Regions from separate parts of the Pseudoduganella plicata genome, predicted to be linked through region 1. Evidence: predicted binding sites of a transcription regulator. Region 1 holds the regulator's gene; the other holds the start of a gene.
The links. Region 1 encodes LexA, which represses DNA repair genes until DNA is damaged. Its sites were predicted from a motif close to ACTGTATNNNNATACAGT; they were not measured.

Region 2: a site for LexA is predicted at 3,180-3,197, ahead of recA (recombinase RecA). Genes of this name have one in related genera too.

Annotation. Positions count from the first base shown of each region.
Region 1 covers NZ_CP038026.1:2,006,127-2,013,914, forward strand. The annotation lists gene E1742_RS08835 (replicative DNA helicase) at 1-236, opposite strand, end outside; gene rplI (50S ribosomal protein L9) at 424-876, opposite strand; gene rpsR (30S ribosomal protein S18) at 905-1,195, opposite strand; gene priB (primosomal replication protein N) at 1,197-1,517, opposite strand; gene rpsF (30S ribosomal protein S6) at 1,548-1,940, opposite strand; gene lexA (transcriptional repressor LexA) at 2,410-3,078, shown strand; gene E1742_RS08865 (hypothetical protein) at 3,288-3,665, opposite strand; gene E1742_RS08870 (cystathionine gamma-synthase family protein) at 3,690-4,931, opposite strand; gene purF (amidophosphoribosyltransferase) at 4,988-6,511, opposite strand; gene E1742_RS08880 (CvpA family protein) at 6,550-7,038, opposite strand; gene E1742_RS08885 (SPOR domain-containing protein) at 7,067-7,788, opposite strand, start outside.
Region 2 covers NZ_CP038026.1:3,083,365-3,091,152, reverse strand. The annotation lists gene E1742_RS13510 (sodium:solute symporter family protein) at 1-644, opposite strand, end outside; gene E1742_RS13505 (DUF4212 domain-containing protein) at 641-883, opposite strand; gene E1742_RS13500 (sensor histidine kinase) at 876-2,378, opposite strand; gene E1742_RS13495 (response regulator) at 2,375-3,067, opposite strand; gene recA (recombinase RecA) at 3,249-4,325, shown strand; gene recX (recombination regulator RecX) at 4,769-5,230, shown strand; partial or broken gene E1742_RS26780 (IS5/IS1182 family transposase) at 5,584-6,010, shown strand; gene E1742_RS13475 (TetR/AcrR family transcriptional regulator) at 6,093-6,683, opposite strand; gene E1742_RS13470 (alkene reductase) at 6,813-7,788, shown strand, end outside.

The DNA of each region.
Region 1 (7,788 bases):
GCCTCGAAGACGGTGATGACGTCGGCAGGCTTGCCGCTGTTGATCAGCCGCACCATCTGTTCGAAGATGATGCGATGGTCGTAGCGATAGAAGTCCTCCGCATGCATGAAGTCGGCGATGCGGTCCCATGCGGCGTTATCGCGCAGCAGGCCGCCGATGACGGACTGTTCTGCCTCGATGGAGTGCGGCGGGATGCGAAGGGAGTCGACTTGCGGGTCGGATGGGGCGGCGTTCATGGCGCGAATTATACCTGCTTCGGCTAGGCGAAGTTCACTAAAGAAATCTGGCAAAGCCGCTTCCACGGCGCATTTCTGGCGCATGCGCGGCGGCTTTGTGGAGACTCATGGCTGCAATAAAAAAGCCGGGCGAACCCGGCTTCTTTATAAGTACGACAATCTACCCGTGAAAAGATTCCCGGGTGATTCAGGCAGCGTCGCCCACGACAGCCACGGTCACTTCGACCACGACGTCGGTGTGCAGCGCCACGGAGACCGGGTGCTCGCCCGTGGTCTTCAGTGGGCCGGTAGGCATGCGCACGGCGGCTTTCTCGACTGCGAAACCAGCCTTCGTCAGCGCTTCGGCGATGTCGTAGTTGGTCACGGAACCGAACAGACGGCCGTCGACGCCGGCTTTCTGCGACACCGTCACGGTCATGCCGTTCAGCTTTTCGCCCTGGGCTTGAGCGGCGGCCAGCTTTTCAGCGGCGGCTTTTTCCAGCTCGGCGCGCTTGGCTTCGAACTCGGCAACAGCCGAGGTCGTTGCACGACGTGCCAGTTTTTGCGGGATCAGGAAGTTACGTGCGTAGCCGTCCTTGACCTTCACGACGTCGCCCAGGTTGCCGACGTTGATGACTTTTTCCAACAGAATGATTTGCATAGTTCTCTCCAGGATCTATCTGCCGCAATTAAGCGTGGTGCAGATCGGTGTAAGGCAGCAGGGCCAGGTAGCGGGCGCGCTTGATCGCGGTGTCGACTTGACGCTGGTAGTGCGCCTTCGTGCCGGTCAGGCGTGCTGGCATGATCTTGCCGTTTTCCTGGATGAAGTCTTTCAGCGTGTCTACGTCTTTGTAGTCCACTTGCTCAACGCCAGCGGCGGTGAAGCGGCAGAACTTCTTGCGCTTGAACAGAGGATTTTGCTGTTTGCGCTTCTCTTTCAGCTTTGCTTTGTTTTTGTCGAACTTTTTACCGAATGCCATTTTAGGCTCCTGTATCTAAATGTGGTGCTGTCAGGGCAGCACGGAAATCAATGATGTGAAATACCAGGCTCTTGCTGTGGCGATTTTTCTTGGCCAGAAAACCCGTGAACTCGTACGTCCCTCCCAGTGCCGCACCGCTGAAGCGGTTCGAGATCTCGCCCGCGGCAACCGCGGAGATTTCGAACTCGGCCAGGCGGGCGATGCCTGCCTCCATCTGCTGCGAACTGTGCTGCAATACTGCATTCACGAGTGGCAGACCGGCCGGGGTGTATCGCAATACTTCCCGCTCGGTGATGAGGCCGACAAACTGAAGGTGGTTCAAGGACTCCCTGCAATACTTACGCCGACAAACTTAAGCTGCTGCGGCTGCTGGAGCGGCGGCTGCTGGTGCTTCCGAGCGGTGGCTCTTGGCCGCGTCTTCACGCTGGACCGACTTCATCATTGGCGAAGGCGCGGTTTCCGCTTTCTTCATCTTGACGGTCAGGTGACGCAGCACGGCATCATTGAATTTGAATGCGGTTTCCAGTTCGACCAGGGTCTCGTTGTCGCACTCGATGTTCATGCAGATGTAGTGTGCTTTAGCCAGTTTCTGGATCGAGTACGCCATCTGACGGCGGCCCCAATCTTCCACGCGGTGCACGTTACCGCCGCGCGAGGTCACGCTGGCCTTGTAACGTTCGATCATCGCGGGCACTTGCTCGCTCTGGTCCGGATGGACGATAAATACGATTTCATAGTGACGCATGCAAACTCCCTTAAGGACTGTTGATAGCCCACCCCGGCGTCAAGACGGGTGTGGGAAGAGGTAAGCCCGCGACTATATCAGGGTTTTGACGGAAAATCCAGCATCCCAAGCCACCTCGGCCGGACGTCGGGCCGCCTCGGTGTCTGCGGCGCCGTCAGCGAAAAAAACCGGGGACAAGCACCGTTTCCTGGCTTCCATCCTGACGTGCCCGAAAAAACGGAGCCTGTCACCGGTTTCCAGAGTGCGTGTAAAAAACCGCTGCCAGGCACCAGTTTCGGCATCTGTTTCCCGTGGCCTTTTTCTGCCCCGACGTGGGGAAAACCGGAGCCTGTCACCGGTTTTGCGCGGCGTGCCTGCGCCGCACGAGACCAACTCATCACAAATATTTCGCCCAAACCAACAATTTCCCTTGCAATCCCACGGGTACTGTACAAAAATACAGACTGTCTATATAAACAGCCATTGCACCATGATCAAGCTCACCGCAAGACAGGAACAAATTCTCAATCTGATCAGGGATGCCATCGAAAACACCGGCTTCCCGCCGACCCGCGCGGAAATCGCGGCCGAGCTGGGTTTCAAGTCCGCCAATGCGGCCGAAGAGCACCTGAAGGCGCTGGCGCGCAAGGGCGCGATCGAAATGACGGCCGGCACGTCGCGCGGCATTCGCCTGCTGGGCGAGCGCCCTGTCGCGTCGCAGGGACCGAAACCGGCGGACCTGGGCCCGATGCCGCAGGTGCCGGCGTCGCTGCTGATGTCGCTGCCGCTGATCGGCCGCGTGGCCGCCGGCTCGCCGATCCTGGCGCAGGAAAACCTGGAGACGAGCTACAGCGTCGACCCGGCACTGTTTTCCGCCAGGCCCGACTTCCTGCTGAAAGTGCGCGGCGAATCGATGCGCGACATCGGCATCATGGATGGCGACCTGCTGGCAGTAAAGAAAGTGGACAGCGCCAAGAACGGCCAGATCGTCGTCGCCCGCATCGGCAATGAAGTCACCGTCAAGCGCTACCGCCGCACGGGTTCTACCGTGGAGCTGCTGCCGGAGAACCCGGACTTCAACGTGATCACCGTCGATCCGGAGAGCGATGAGTTCGCGCTGGAGGGATTGGCGGTCGGGTTGCTGCGCAGCTGGCACTGAGGCATCGGGCCATCTGGCGGCAGCTGCCTGGACGTCGTCAGCTTTGACGACGTTAGCTCTGGCGTCGCCTGCTTTGACGACGTTTTGACGTTGACAGCTCTTACCGCGTTGGCCCCACGTCGCCCGCCTATCACTGCCTGCCGCCACGTCGGAGGCAGTCACCTGCTGTAACTCGCATGGCTCACGACAGGTAACTGCCTCTGGTGTTTTTATTTGCCGGCGGCACGCAGCGCCACCGTCCGGTGCGCCAGATCCACGTACACGGCGTAAGCCTGGAAGAAGTCCGCGCCCAGGATATCATCGGCCTTGAAGCGGCCCGGCAGCGGCATCAGGTACGATTTGATCGCCGCCGGCTTTCCGCCAGACGCAACCGGCCCGTCCGGCAGCACCAGCGTTACGAATTCGCATGGTCGCGCGGGCCCGAACAGGTCGCACTTTTTCGTCGCGTCGCGTTGCGCCTGGACGGGGCCGGGCTTGACGATCGACAGGTTGGCTGCCGAATCGAACGTCAGCGGCACCGACACCTCCGCTCGCGCGCCAACAGCGGCCAGCAGCAGCGCGGCTATCGTGACGAGGCGCAGACTCATGCGTTCACCCTCCTGCGTTCACCCTCATGCCGGCAGCGCCGCCTTGAAGTCGTCCAGCAGATCGGCCGCGTCCTCGATCCCGACCGACACGCGGATCAGCGACTCGGCGATCCCCATTTGCGCGCGCCGCTCGGCGCCCATCTCGTAGAAGATCGTGTGCGCCACGGGAATGACAAGGGTGCGCGTGTCGCCCAGGTTCGACGCCGGCACGGCGATCTTCATCCGGTTCAGGAAGTCAAACAGGTCGATGCCGTCCTTGAGTTCAAAGCTGAACAGCGAACCGTAGGCGCGGAACAGTTCCGACGCGACGCCGTGCTGCGGGTGCGTCGGCAGGCCCGGGTAGTAGACGGCGGCCACGCGCGGATCGGCCGCCAGCATTTCCGCCAGCGCCTTCGCATTGGCGCAGGTGCGCTCCATGCGCAGCGCCAGCGTCTCCGCGCCTACGGCGATATGGTGCGCCGCTTCCGGCCCGAGCGAAGCGCCGAAGTCGCGCAGGCCCTTGGCGCGGATCTGCGTGATGCCCCACATCGGCTGCGCCGCCTTTTTATAGTTCTCGAAGATATTCGGGAAGCGGCTCCAGTCACAGACGCCGGTATCCGTCAGCGCTCCACCCAGTGCATTGCCATGGCCGCCGATCGACTTCGTCAGCGAGTTGACGACAAGGCCCGCGCCCACCGCCTTGGGCTGGAACAGGTACGGCGTCGTCATCGTGTTATCGACGATGTACAGGATGCCCCGCTCGGCGCACAGCTGGCCGATGCGCTGCAGGTCGGCGATCTGCGTGCGCGGATTGGCGATCGTCTCGACGAATACGATCCGCGTGTTGTCCTTCAGCGCGGCGGCGACGTTGGCCACGTCGGTCGCGTCGACAAAATCGACGCCGACGCCCTGCCCGGCCACCGTCTGCCACAGCGAGTTCGTATTCCCGAACAGGAACGACGACGACACGACATGGTCGCCCGAGCGCAGCAGCGCCTGGAACACGGCGCCGATGGCGGCCATGCCGGTGGCGAAGCACAGCGTGGCGACGCCGCCTTCCATCCTGGTGACCTTTTCCTCCAGCGCGGACACCGTCGGATTGCCCTGGCGGCCATAGCGGAAGCCCGGCTCGCGGCCCTGGAACACGGAAGCCAGCTGGCGCGCATCCGTGTAGCCGAATGCGACGGACGTGTGGATGGGTTTATGCAGCGAGCCCTGCTCGATGGGCTTCTGGCGGTCGCCGTGCAGGATCGTGGTCGTGAAGCCGTGGGTTTTCTTTTCGCTCATATGCACTGACAAAAAATAAGGGCCCGGAAATCCGGGCCCTTCAGTTTAGCAAACCATCACACTTCCGGGGTGGCCGGGTGCAGGTTCAGCTGGTTGATCGCGGCGCCTTCGACACCCGGCACTTTCGGGTTGTGGCGGGCCTGCTCGATGCGGTCCAGGTACGCGGGCGTCACGCCGCCTGTCACGTAGACGCCGTCGAAGCACGACGCTTCAAAGCTCGTCAGTGCCGGGTTGACGTCCGAAATGGCGCGCTTCAGGTCGTCCAGGTCCTGGTACACCAGCGCATCGGCAGTGATCTCGCGGCAGACTTCCTCGACCGTGCGGCCGTGGGCGATCAGTTCGTCGCGCGTGGGCATGTCGATGCCGTAGACGTTCGGGTACAGCACCGGCGGCGCGGCGGAAGCGAAGATGACTTTCTTCGCGCCGGAGTCGCGCGCCATCTGGACGATCTCGCGGCTCGTGGTGCCGCGCACGATGGAATCATCCACCAGCAGCACGTTCTTGCCCTTGAACTCGTCGCCAATGGCGTTCAGCTTCTGGCGCACGGACTTCTTGCGCAGCGACTGGCCCGGCATGATGAAGGTGCGGCCGATATAGCGGTTCTTGATGAAGCCTTCGCGATATTCCTTGCCAAGGCGCAGCGCCAGCTGGATCGCGGCCGGACGGGACGAATCGGGGATCGGCATGACGACGTCGATATCGTCGGCCAGCCCTTCGCGCTTGATCTTCTCGGCCAGGTACTCGCCCATTTTCAGGCGGGTGCTGTAGACGGAGGCGCCGTCGATGACGGAATCGGGCCGGGCCAGGTAGACGTATTCGAACACGCACGGGTTGAGCGATGCCGTGTCGGAGCACATACGGCTGTGCAGCTGGTGATCGTTGTCGATGAAGACCGCTTCGCTAGGTGCCACGTCGCGCAGGAAACGGAAGCCGATGCCTTCCAGCGCCACCGATTCCGAAGCGATCAGGTACTCGTTGCCCTGCTCCGTTTCGTTGACGCCAATGCACAGCGGACGAATGCCGTGCGGGTCGCGGAAGCCCAGCATGCCCACGCCGGCGATCTGCGCCACGGCGGCGTAACCGCCCTGCACGCGGCCGATCACGGCCTTGACGGCCTGGAAGATCGTGTCCGGATCGATCGAATAGCCCGTCGTGGCCTTCTGGATTTCGTGCGCCAGGACGTTCAGCAGCACTTCCGAATCGGAGTCCGTGTTGATGTGACGGCGGTCGTTCTTGAACATCTCGGACTTGAGCTGTTCCCAGTTGGTCAGGTTGCCGTTGTGGGCCAGCGTGATGCCGAACGGCGCGTTGACGTAGAACGGCTGCGCTTCCTCTTCCGACGACGAGCCGGCGGTCGGGTAACGGCAGTGGCCGATGCCGGTGTTGCCCAGCAGCGAGCGCATGTTGCGGGTACGGAAAACGTCGCGCACGAGGCCGTTAGCCTTGTGCATCGTGAACATGCTGCTGTAATTGGTCGCGATACCGGCCGCGTCCTGGCCGCGATGCTGCAACAGCAGCAGCGCGTCATACAGCAGCTGATTGACGGGTTGATGGGAGACGACGCCAACGATGCCACACATACTGTGCTCCTGAATGGGTGCTACGGATTTATGAAATTCTAAAATTGCACGTGCTGCGCAACGGCAGCGGGAAGAAAGGGTTTCACGGTGCGGACACCGCTCTCGGCCAGCGGGCTGAGCAGCGCATGTCGCCAGAAGTCCTGCTGCGGAATCGACGTCATCCCGCACAGTATGACGCCGGCCAGCACGATTACAAGTCCGCGTCCCAGGCCGAACAGGCCGCCGAGGCCGCGATCGGCCAACGTCAGCCCGCCCGCCTCGACCAGCGCGGACACGGCCATCGACAGCAAGCCCATCAGTATGCGTACGCCGATGAAGAGGGCGATGAACGCAACGATCAGGCGCACCACCTCGCCGGGTATCGCGGACGGCAGCAGCACCGCCAATGGCGCGCTGTACGTATTGGCGACCACGAACGCCACGATCCAGCCCAGCAGCGACAGCATTTCCTTCACCAGGCCGCGCAGCATGCTGACGACAATGGAGGCGACCAGCACGAACAAAACAAGGTAATCGAAAATCGTCACTGCGTCTCGTCAAATGCGGTTGCGGCGGTCAGACGGGCACGAGGCTGCCGGACAGGCCGATCTTCTGCAACCGCGCCCTGGCCTTTTCCGCCTCTTCGCGGCTGCCGAACGGGCCCACCTTCACGCGGGTCAGCTCGCCAGACGGCGACTTCTGCGTGAACGACTTGATGCCTGCGGCCTGCAGCTTGCCCTGCAGTTCATCGACCTTGTCCTTGGCCGACAACGCGGCCACCTGGATCACGTAACGGCTCGATCCTTCCGGCTCCGCCGGCTTCGCGGCCGCCTTGCCTTCCAAAATCGCCAGCGCGCGGGCGGCATCGTCCGGCTTCTGCTCGGGCTTGGCTTCACGCTTCGGCTCAGGCTTAGGGTCGGGCTTCACTTCGGGCTTCGCCTCGGCACGACGCGTTTCGGCCTTGGCTTCCGGCTTCGGCTCGGCCTTGCGCTCAGGCTTCACGTCATGTTTCGGCTCCGGCTTCGGCTCGGGCCTGGGTTCGGTTATCTTCGGCTCCGGCTTCGTTTCCTTCGGTTCCGTCCAGACCACGGGCTCGTTCGGCTCCACCTTGGCAAGCGCCACTTTCGGTGCCGCCTCGGCCGGCTCGACGATTTCCTCGCTCTGGTCGAGCGCTTCGTTCTGCGCGACCTTGTCGGCTGCCTTATCGGCCACCTTGTCGGCTTCGTTTTCCGCGGTCACGGCCGCGCCCTTGTCGTCCTCGGCGGTCTTTTCCCGTGCGGGAATCTGGATGGCAATAT
Region 2 (7,788 bases), 1.1 Mb from region 1:
GCGCGCATGCCGCCCAGGAACGAGCAGACCAGGATGCTGGCCAGGCCGAGGAAAATGCCGACGGAGAAATCGACGCCCGTGAAGCGCGAAGCGATCAGGCCGACGGCATAGATCTGCGCCACCACATACGTAAACGAGACCACGATGGTGGCCGTGACGGCGAACAGGCGCACGGCCCGGCCGCCCTGCGCGCCGCCATAGCGCGCGGCCAGGAAGTCGGGGATCGTGTACTGGCCGAACTTGCGCAGGTAGGGTGCGATCAGCAGCGCCACGAGGCAGTAGCCGCCCGTCCAGCCCATCACGTAGGCCAGGCCGTCGAAGCCGTGCAGGTACAGGCTGCCGGCCAGGCTGATGAAGCTCGCCGCCGAGATCCAGTCGGCCGCCGTCGCCATGCCGTTGTACAGCGCCGGCACCCGCCGGCCCGCCACGTAGTATTCGGAAACGTTCGACGTGCGGCTCACCAGCCCGATCGACGCGTACAGCACGATGGTGGCGAACATGAACATGTAGCCGATCCACACGCGCGGCATGCCTTCCTTTTCCAGCACGGCAAGCGAGACGAGGAAGGCGGCGAAGCCCAGCGTGAAGAAGGCGTAATAGCGCGTCAGGCGCTGGAAGAAGGTTCGTTGCGCCGGCTTCGTCACGCGCGCTCCCGCAACTGGCGATCGAGCCGGCGCATGCGCCATGCGTATATGCCGATCAGGGCAAGGTAGAGCAGCGATGCGCCCTGGGCGGCGAGATAGAACGACAGCGGCCAGCCCAAGATGGTCAATCCTGTCAGCTCGCGCGCAAAGAAGACGGCGCCAAAGCCCGTCAGCAGCCAGGCCAGCAGCAGGATGGCTGTCAGGCGCCGTGTTTTATCCCAATGGGTGCGGTCATCCAAAGTGCGGGGTCTCCTCGTCGGCGGGCGGCACGTGCGGTGGGAAGGTCAGGCGAAACAGGCTGCCGGGATATTTCGGCTGCGTGGCGCGCGGGTTGCTGAAGATGTCGATTTCGGCGCCGTGCTGCTGCGCGATCTCGCGCACAATGGCCAGACCCAGGCCGCTGCCTTCGGCATTGCTGCCCAGGATGCGATAGAAACGTTCGAACACGTGCACCCGTTCGGCGGGCGGGATGCCGGGACCGGTGTCCTCCACTTCCAGGATCGCGGCATCGGCGGCGGCGCGCACGCGCACGGTGACGCTGCCATCCACAGGCGTGTAGCGCAGCGCGTTGTCGATCAGGTTGGACAGCAGTTCGCGCAGCATGACGGCATCGCCCGCGATGTCGACCTGTTGGTCCGGCCCTTCGAAACCCAGGTCGATGCGGTGGCTGAACGACGCCGGCACCCATTCGCGCACGACGTTGCGTGCCACTTCGGCCAGATCGAGCGGCGCCTGCGGCGTGCCGGCCTGCGGCCGGTTTTCCGCCCGCGCCAGCGCCAGCAGCTGGTTCACCAGACGCGTGGCCGCTTCCGAACTTTTCGCCAGCTGCTCCAGCGAGCGGTGGATTTCATTGTGGTCGGTCTGGCGCAGCGCCAGCTCCGACTGCATGCGCATGCCGGCCAGCGGGGTCTTCATCTGATGCGCCGCGTCGGCGATGAAGCGCTTCTGCACGTCGATCGATTGCGACAGCCGTGCCAGCATCTCGTTGAGCGAACGCACCAGCGGCGTGATTTCCTCCGGCACCTGGTTGGGCGCGATGGGGGAGAGGTCGTCGGACCGGCGCGCGCGGATGCGCTCCTGCAGTTCGGCCAGCGGCAGCAATCCCCGTGACAGGGCGAACCAGACCAGGGCCAGCACGACGGGCAGGATGATGAACTGCGGCAGGATCACCCCCTTGATGATCTCGTTGGCCAGCTTGGCGCGCTTTTCCAGCGTTTCGGCCACCTGCACCAGCGCCAGGCGCGCCGGGCGTGCGTTGTCTTCTTCCAGGTTAACGTAGGCATACGCCACGCGGATGGGCGTGCCGTGCAGGTTATCGCTGCGAAAGCGCACGGTACCGGCGGGTGTGGTGTCGTCGTCCGGCTCCGGTTCCGGACGCGGCAGGTCGCGGTCGCCGTCGATATAACTGCCCTGCGGCCCCATGATCTGGAAATAGATGCTGTCGACGTCATCGGCCCGCAGGATGTCGCGCGCGGAACCGGGCAGGCGCTGCACCAGCTTGCCGTTCACTTCGCGCACCTGCTGCGCCAGCACGGTCACGGAATCCTCCAGCGCATGGTCGAACGGCTGGTTGGCAATCGATTTGGCGACGAGGTACGTAATGGCGATGCTCATCGGCCACAGCAGCAGCAGCGGCGCCAGCATCCAGTCGAGGATTTCGCCGAACAGCGAATGCTGGATGTCGCCTTCCTCTTCCGGCGCCGTGCTCCAGCCCTGGTCCGCCTCGGCGCTCACTTCGCCTCGGCAGGGGCAGGGCTGGCGTATTTTTCCAGGCAGTAGCCGAGCCCGCGCACGGTGGCGATGCGAATGCCGCCCGCCTCGATCTTCTTGCGCAAACGGTGCACGTAGACTTCGATGGCGTTGTTGCTCACTTCCTCGCCCCACTCGCACAGGTGATCGACCAGCTGCTCCTTCGAGACGAGGCGCCCGGTGCGGGCCAGCAGGACTTCCAGCAGGCCCAGTTCGCGCGCGGACAGGTCCAGCATCTGCTCGTTGATATAGGCGCTGCGGCCCACCTGGTCGTACGTCAGCGGCCCGTGTTTTACCACGGTGGAGCCGCCGCCCTGGCCGCGCCGCGTCAGCGCCCGCACCCGCGCTTCCAGCTCGGACAGCGCGAACGGCTTGGCCATGTAGTCGTCGGCGCCCAGGTCCAGGCCGTTCACGCGCTGCTCGACGGAATCGGCCGCCGTCAGGATCAGTACCGGCAACAGCGAGGCGCGGGCGCGCAGGCGGCGCAGCACCTCCAGCCCGGACAGTTTCGGCAGGCCCAGGTCGAGGATGAGCAGGTCGAATTCCTGCGTGGACAGGGCAGTGTCCGCCTCCTGCCCGTTTTTTACGCAGTCGATGGCGTAACCGGACTGGCGCAGGGAGCGCGTCAATCCGTCCGCCAGGACACTGTCATCTTCGGCTAGTAGAATACGCATGGTGATCCGCACAAGGGTAGCTTTCATTTTACTCAATGCGCCGGGCTTTTGCGGCAGATCTGCGGACAGCGCACTCGTGCGCACGGCAGCGCAAACGGCGCTTGCAAAAACCACTGGATGCATATACAGTATCGGTTGAACGAAGCGATTAAACGATTTAGAGATCAAGCGAAGGAAGATCATGGACGACAAGAAAGCGGCAGTACCTGCAGGGGAAAAGGCCAAAGCGCTTGCCGCAGCGCTGGCACAGATTGAAAAGCAGTTCGGCAAGGGCTCCGTGATGCGCATGGATGCCAGTGCTCCGCTGGAAGAAGTGCAGACCGTGTCCACCGGCTCGCTGGGTCTGGACATCGCCCTGGGCGTCGGCGGCTTGCCGCGCGGCCGCGTGGTCGAGATCTACGGTCCTGAATCGTCGGGTAAAACGACGCTGACCTTGCAGACCATCGCCGAGATGCAGAAAATCGGCGGCACCTGCGCGTTCATCGACGCGGAACACGCGCTGGACGTCACCTATGCCCAGAAGCTGGGCGTCAACCTGCACGAGCTGCTGATTTCGCAGCCGGACACGGGCGAACAGGCACTGGAGATCTGCGACGCTCTGGTGCGTTCGGGCTCCGTGGACATGATCGTCATCGACTCCGTGGCGGCCCTGACGCCCCGCGCCGAGATCGAAGGCGACATGGGCGACTCGCTGCCAGGCCTGCAGGCCCGCCTGATGTCCCAGGCGCTGCGCAAGCTGACCGGCACGATCAACCGCACCAACACGCTGGTCATCTTCATCAACCAGATCCGTATGAAGATCGGCGTGATGTTCGGTAGCCCTGAAACGACGACGGGCGGTAACGCGCTGAAGTTCTACGCTTCCGTGCGCCTGGACATCCGCCGTACCGGCTCCATCAAGTCCGGCGACGAAGTGATCGGTAACGAAACGAAGGTCAAGGTCGTCAAGAACAAGATCGCCCCGCCGTTCAAGGAAGCGCACTTCGACATCCTGTATGGAGAAGGCACGTCCCGCGAAGGCGAGATCATCGACCTGGGCGTGGAAGCGAAGATCGTCGAGAAGTCAGGCTCGTGGTACAGCTACGGCGGCGAGCGCATCGGCCAGGGCAAGGACAATGCCCGTACGTTCCTGAAAGAGCGTCCGGCACTGGCCCGCGAGATCGAAAACAAGGTCCGCGCCTCGCTGGGCGTGCGTGAACTGCCGCCATCGACCGGCGACGGCGATGCGCCGGCACCGAAGCTGAAGGCCGTCGACTAAACGCACCGCAGGCTGCCGCGCAGTTTGCCGTTACGGCCTGACCCGAACGCCACCGACCGCTCCGCGGCGGTGGCGTTTGTTTTATGTGGACAGGCCGCGCGGTGGACCGACCTTTTTCGGCGCTGCTGGGACAGTCGAGCGGTGGACCGAGCTTTTCCGGTGGCCAGGATCCCGAAAAAAGGTGCCTGGCCTCCACGTTCAGCGAGCAGTCCGAAGCGCGCCAGCATCCCGACGTTTTTGTCCGATGTCGAAAGAACGCCAGCGTGGCAGGGGTTTGTCCCCGCAGGGGGACTGACCCCGGTTTTTTACACACGCAAACAAGGTCGCTCCACAAGAAGCTGCCCTATCCGCCATCGCCACCAAAACGGCAGCCACCACCGCCCGCACTTCCAACAACCTCCACGGATTGCTATAGTCCACCTTCCGACCCGATCCGACCGACGATGCGAGCCCCGCCCCCCAGCCTGAAAGCCCGAGCCCTGCGCCTGCTGTCCACACGCGAGCACAGCCGCCTGGAGCTGTCGCGCAAGCTATCCCGTCACGCGGAAGAGGGCGAGGACGTCGAAGCGCTGCTGGACTGGCTGGAAAAGAACAAATGGTTGTCGCAGGAGCGCTTCTCCGAGTCGCTGGTGCACCGCCGCTCGGCCCGCTACGGCAACAGCCGCATCCTGGCCGAGCTGCAAAGCCACGGCATCCAGGGTGAAGCGTTGCAGGAACTGAAGGCGGGGCTGGTGGAAGACGAAGTGGCGCGCTGTTGCGAAGTCTGGCGCCGCAAGTTCGGTGAAGTGGCCGAAGACGCGGAAGGGCGCGCCAAGCAGATGCGCTTTCTGCTCCAGCGTGGCTTTTCGCAAAAGGCCGTGCGTGCCGCCATGAAGGGGTATGACCCGGAAGATGACGGGTATTGACGGAGTCCGCCTCAGTTGCCAGGAAGGGCCTGGACAGGATCGCGCCTATTGATGCTGTTGTCGGGTAGCAGCAGCGGGGAACGCAGGGCATTGTTCTGCCGGTGAGTTCAAGGTACAGCTGCTGGCGCTGGACGGCATTCCTGTTGTGGCTGGCGGCAATAAAGCCGCGCAATTACGCGCAACCTGCTTGCTTGGCCCCGCTGCCATCGACGGCGCCGACGTTTTGTATGCTGCGACAGCGGGCGTGAGCGCTGCTCGAATCCAGGATTGCAACGGAAGCGCAATCCAAAAACGTCAGCCTGCCTGATTGAATCGGTTCAGATAGGTTTGAACGGCCAATCGGGACCACCACGCTGGCTGCGATCGCTGATCGCGGCTACTTCAAAGGCGCGAAAGTCCCGGCATGCAGCCAAGCTGGCATCACCGCAGTAGTGCCAGCGCCGAAGACGTCCAATGCCAAGGCCGACGGGCGATTCGACAAAGCCGATTTTTTCTACGATCGGGAAGTGAACGAGTACCGCTCCCGGCTGGTCAATCCCTGATCTGGCGATTTACCGGCGTTAAAAACGCTTGACGCTTCATCGCCACTGGCGCTCGAACTGTAAAGGTTGCCCGCTCAAGGATAAGTACACGGCGAGCCAGGAGCGCCGAGTGACGCGCTGGGAACACCAGGACGTGCTTGACGACACGCAGGAGCGTCTTGAACAAAATCCGGACGCCATGCGAATCCGGCGTTGCTCGGTCGAGCATCCCTTCGGGTCGATCAAGTCCTGGATGGGCCTGGCCCAAAGGCGGACGTTCAAGCCAGTTTCTCAGACGCAGCAAAAGTTCAATTCTGACCTGGCAACCTCGCAATAACCGATCAGGTCCGATTCTGATTAACATTCTCGGTCAGCGACGAACATATCTCGTTCCTGCAACTTGCGAGAATCTCATCGGCCAGGGACGAATCGTCCGGACAAGCGCGCGACATGACGATGGCGCCTACCATTTGTGCCAGGATGACAAGAGAACGCGCCCGCGCCTGCTCTGCATTCATACCACTCATCGAGGTATCCGCAGCACGCAGTGCCGCTGACAGTCGCTCGATTCCTTCCGCGAATGTTGCCCGAACGACAGTTGGCTGACGTGCCGCGTCTCCGCCCAACGCAGCCATCGTGCACCCGGCTGCTCGCGCATCGCGGTGCTCGCGCGATAGATACAGCCTCACAACTTCAGCAATATCGGCATCAGCGAGGAGCGCTGCTGTCTGTGAAGTGCCGCAGGCCGCCGATTCGGCCATCAAATCGACCTTCGAGCCAAAATGTTTGTAGAAGCCACCGTGGGTAAAGCCCGCAGCGGCCATCAGATCAGCTACGCCCACCCCATCGAACCCGTGCTCCCTGAACAACGAGGAAGCCGTTTCGACAATGTGCGTCCGATTGGCTTGTGCCTGTGCCTTGGTGACTTTCATTTTTCTCTCGCCGTGAGTGGTGACCGCATGAATCGCCACTATACATTGATGTCGTCCATAATCAAAACCTTGACATCAATGATGATGATCGTCATCATTATCGCCAATCATCCACAAACAGGAACTCATATGACCAGTCCTTCGCTGTTCGCACCTTACGTCTTGGGCAAGCTGACGCTTGCCAATCGCATCGTCATGGCACCGTTGACCCGCAACCGAGCCGGTGCCGGCTTGGTCCCGAGTGTATTTGCCCCGACCTATTACGCCCAGCGTGCTTCGGCAGGTCTGATCATCACTGAAGCCACCCAAGTGTCGGTGCAGGCGCAGGGCTACCAGGATACGCCGGGCCTTTATACGCCAGAGCAGATTGCCGAATGGCGCAAGGTCACCGACGCGGTACACGCCAAAGGCGGCCGTATCTTCGTTCAGCTGTGGCACGTGGGCCGCATCTCGCACGTTGACCTCCAACCGGACGGCGCTGCGCCGGTGGCGCCTTCTGCCATTCGCGCTGAAACCAAGACCTTCGTCAACAATGAATTTGCCGACGTGTCGACGCCACGCGCGCTCGACCTTGGTGAACTGCCTGGTATCGTGAACGACTTCCGCCAGGCGGCGGCCAACGCCATTGCAGCGGGCTTCGATGGTGTTGAAATCCACGGCGCCAATGGTTATCTGCTGGAACAGTTCATCAAGGACGGGGCCAACCAGCGCGTTGACGCTTACGGTGGCTCGATCGAGAACCGTGCGCGCCTGCTGCTGGAAGTTACCGCCGCGGTGGCTAAGGAAATCGGCCCGGAACGTACCGGCGTGCGTATCTCGCCTGTCTCGCCAGCAAACGCGATCTCGGGCAGCGCGCCGCAGCAGCAGTACGAATACATTGTCGAGCAGCTTAGCGCGCTGGGCATTGTTTACCTGCACGTGGTCGAGGGCGCGACTGGTGGCCCACGCGATGTAGCCCCCTTCAACTATGACGCGCTGCGCAGCCGTTTCAAGCAGACCTACCTGGCCAACAATGGCTATGACCTGGATCTTGCTACCGCCCATTTAACTGAAGGCAAGGCAGACCTGGTTGCCTTCGGTCGCGCATTCATCAGCAATCCCGACC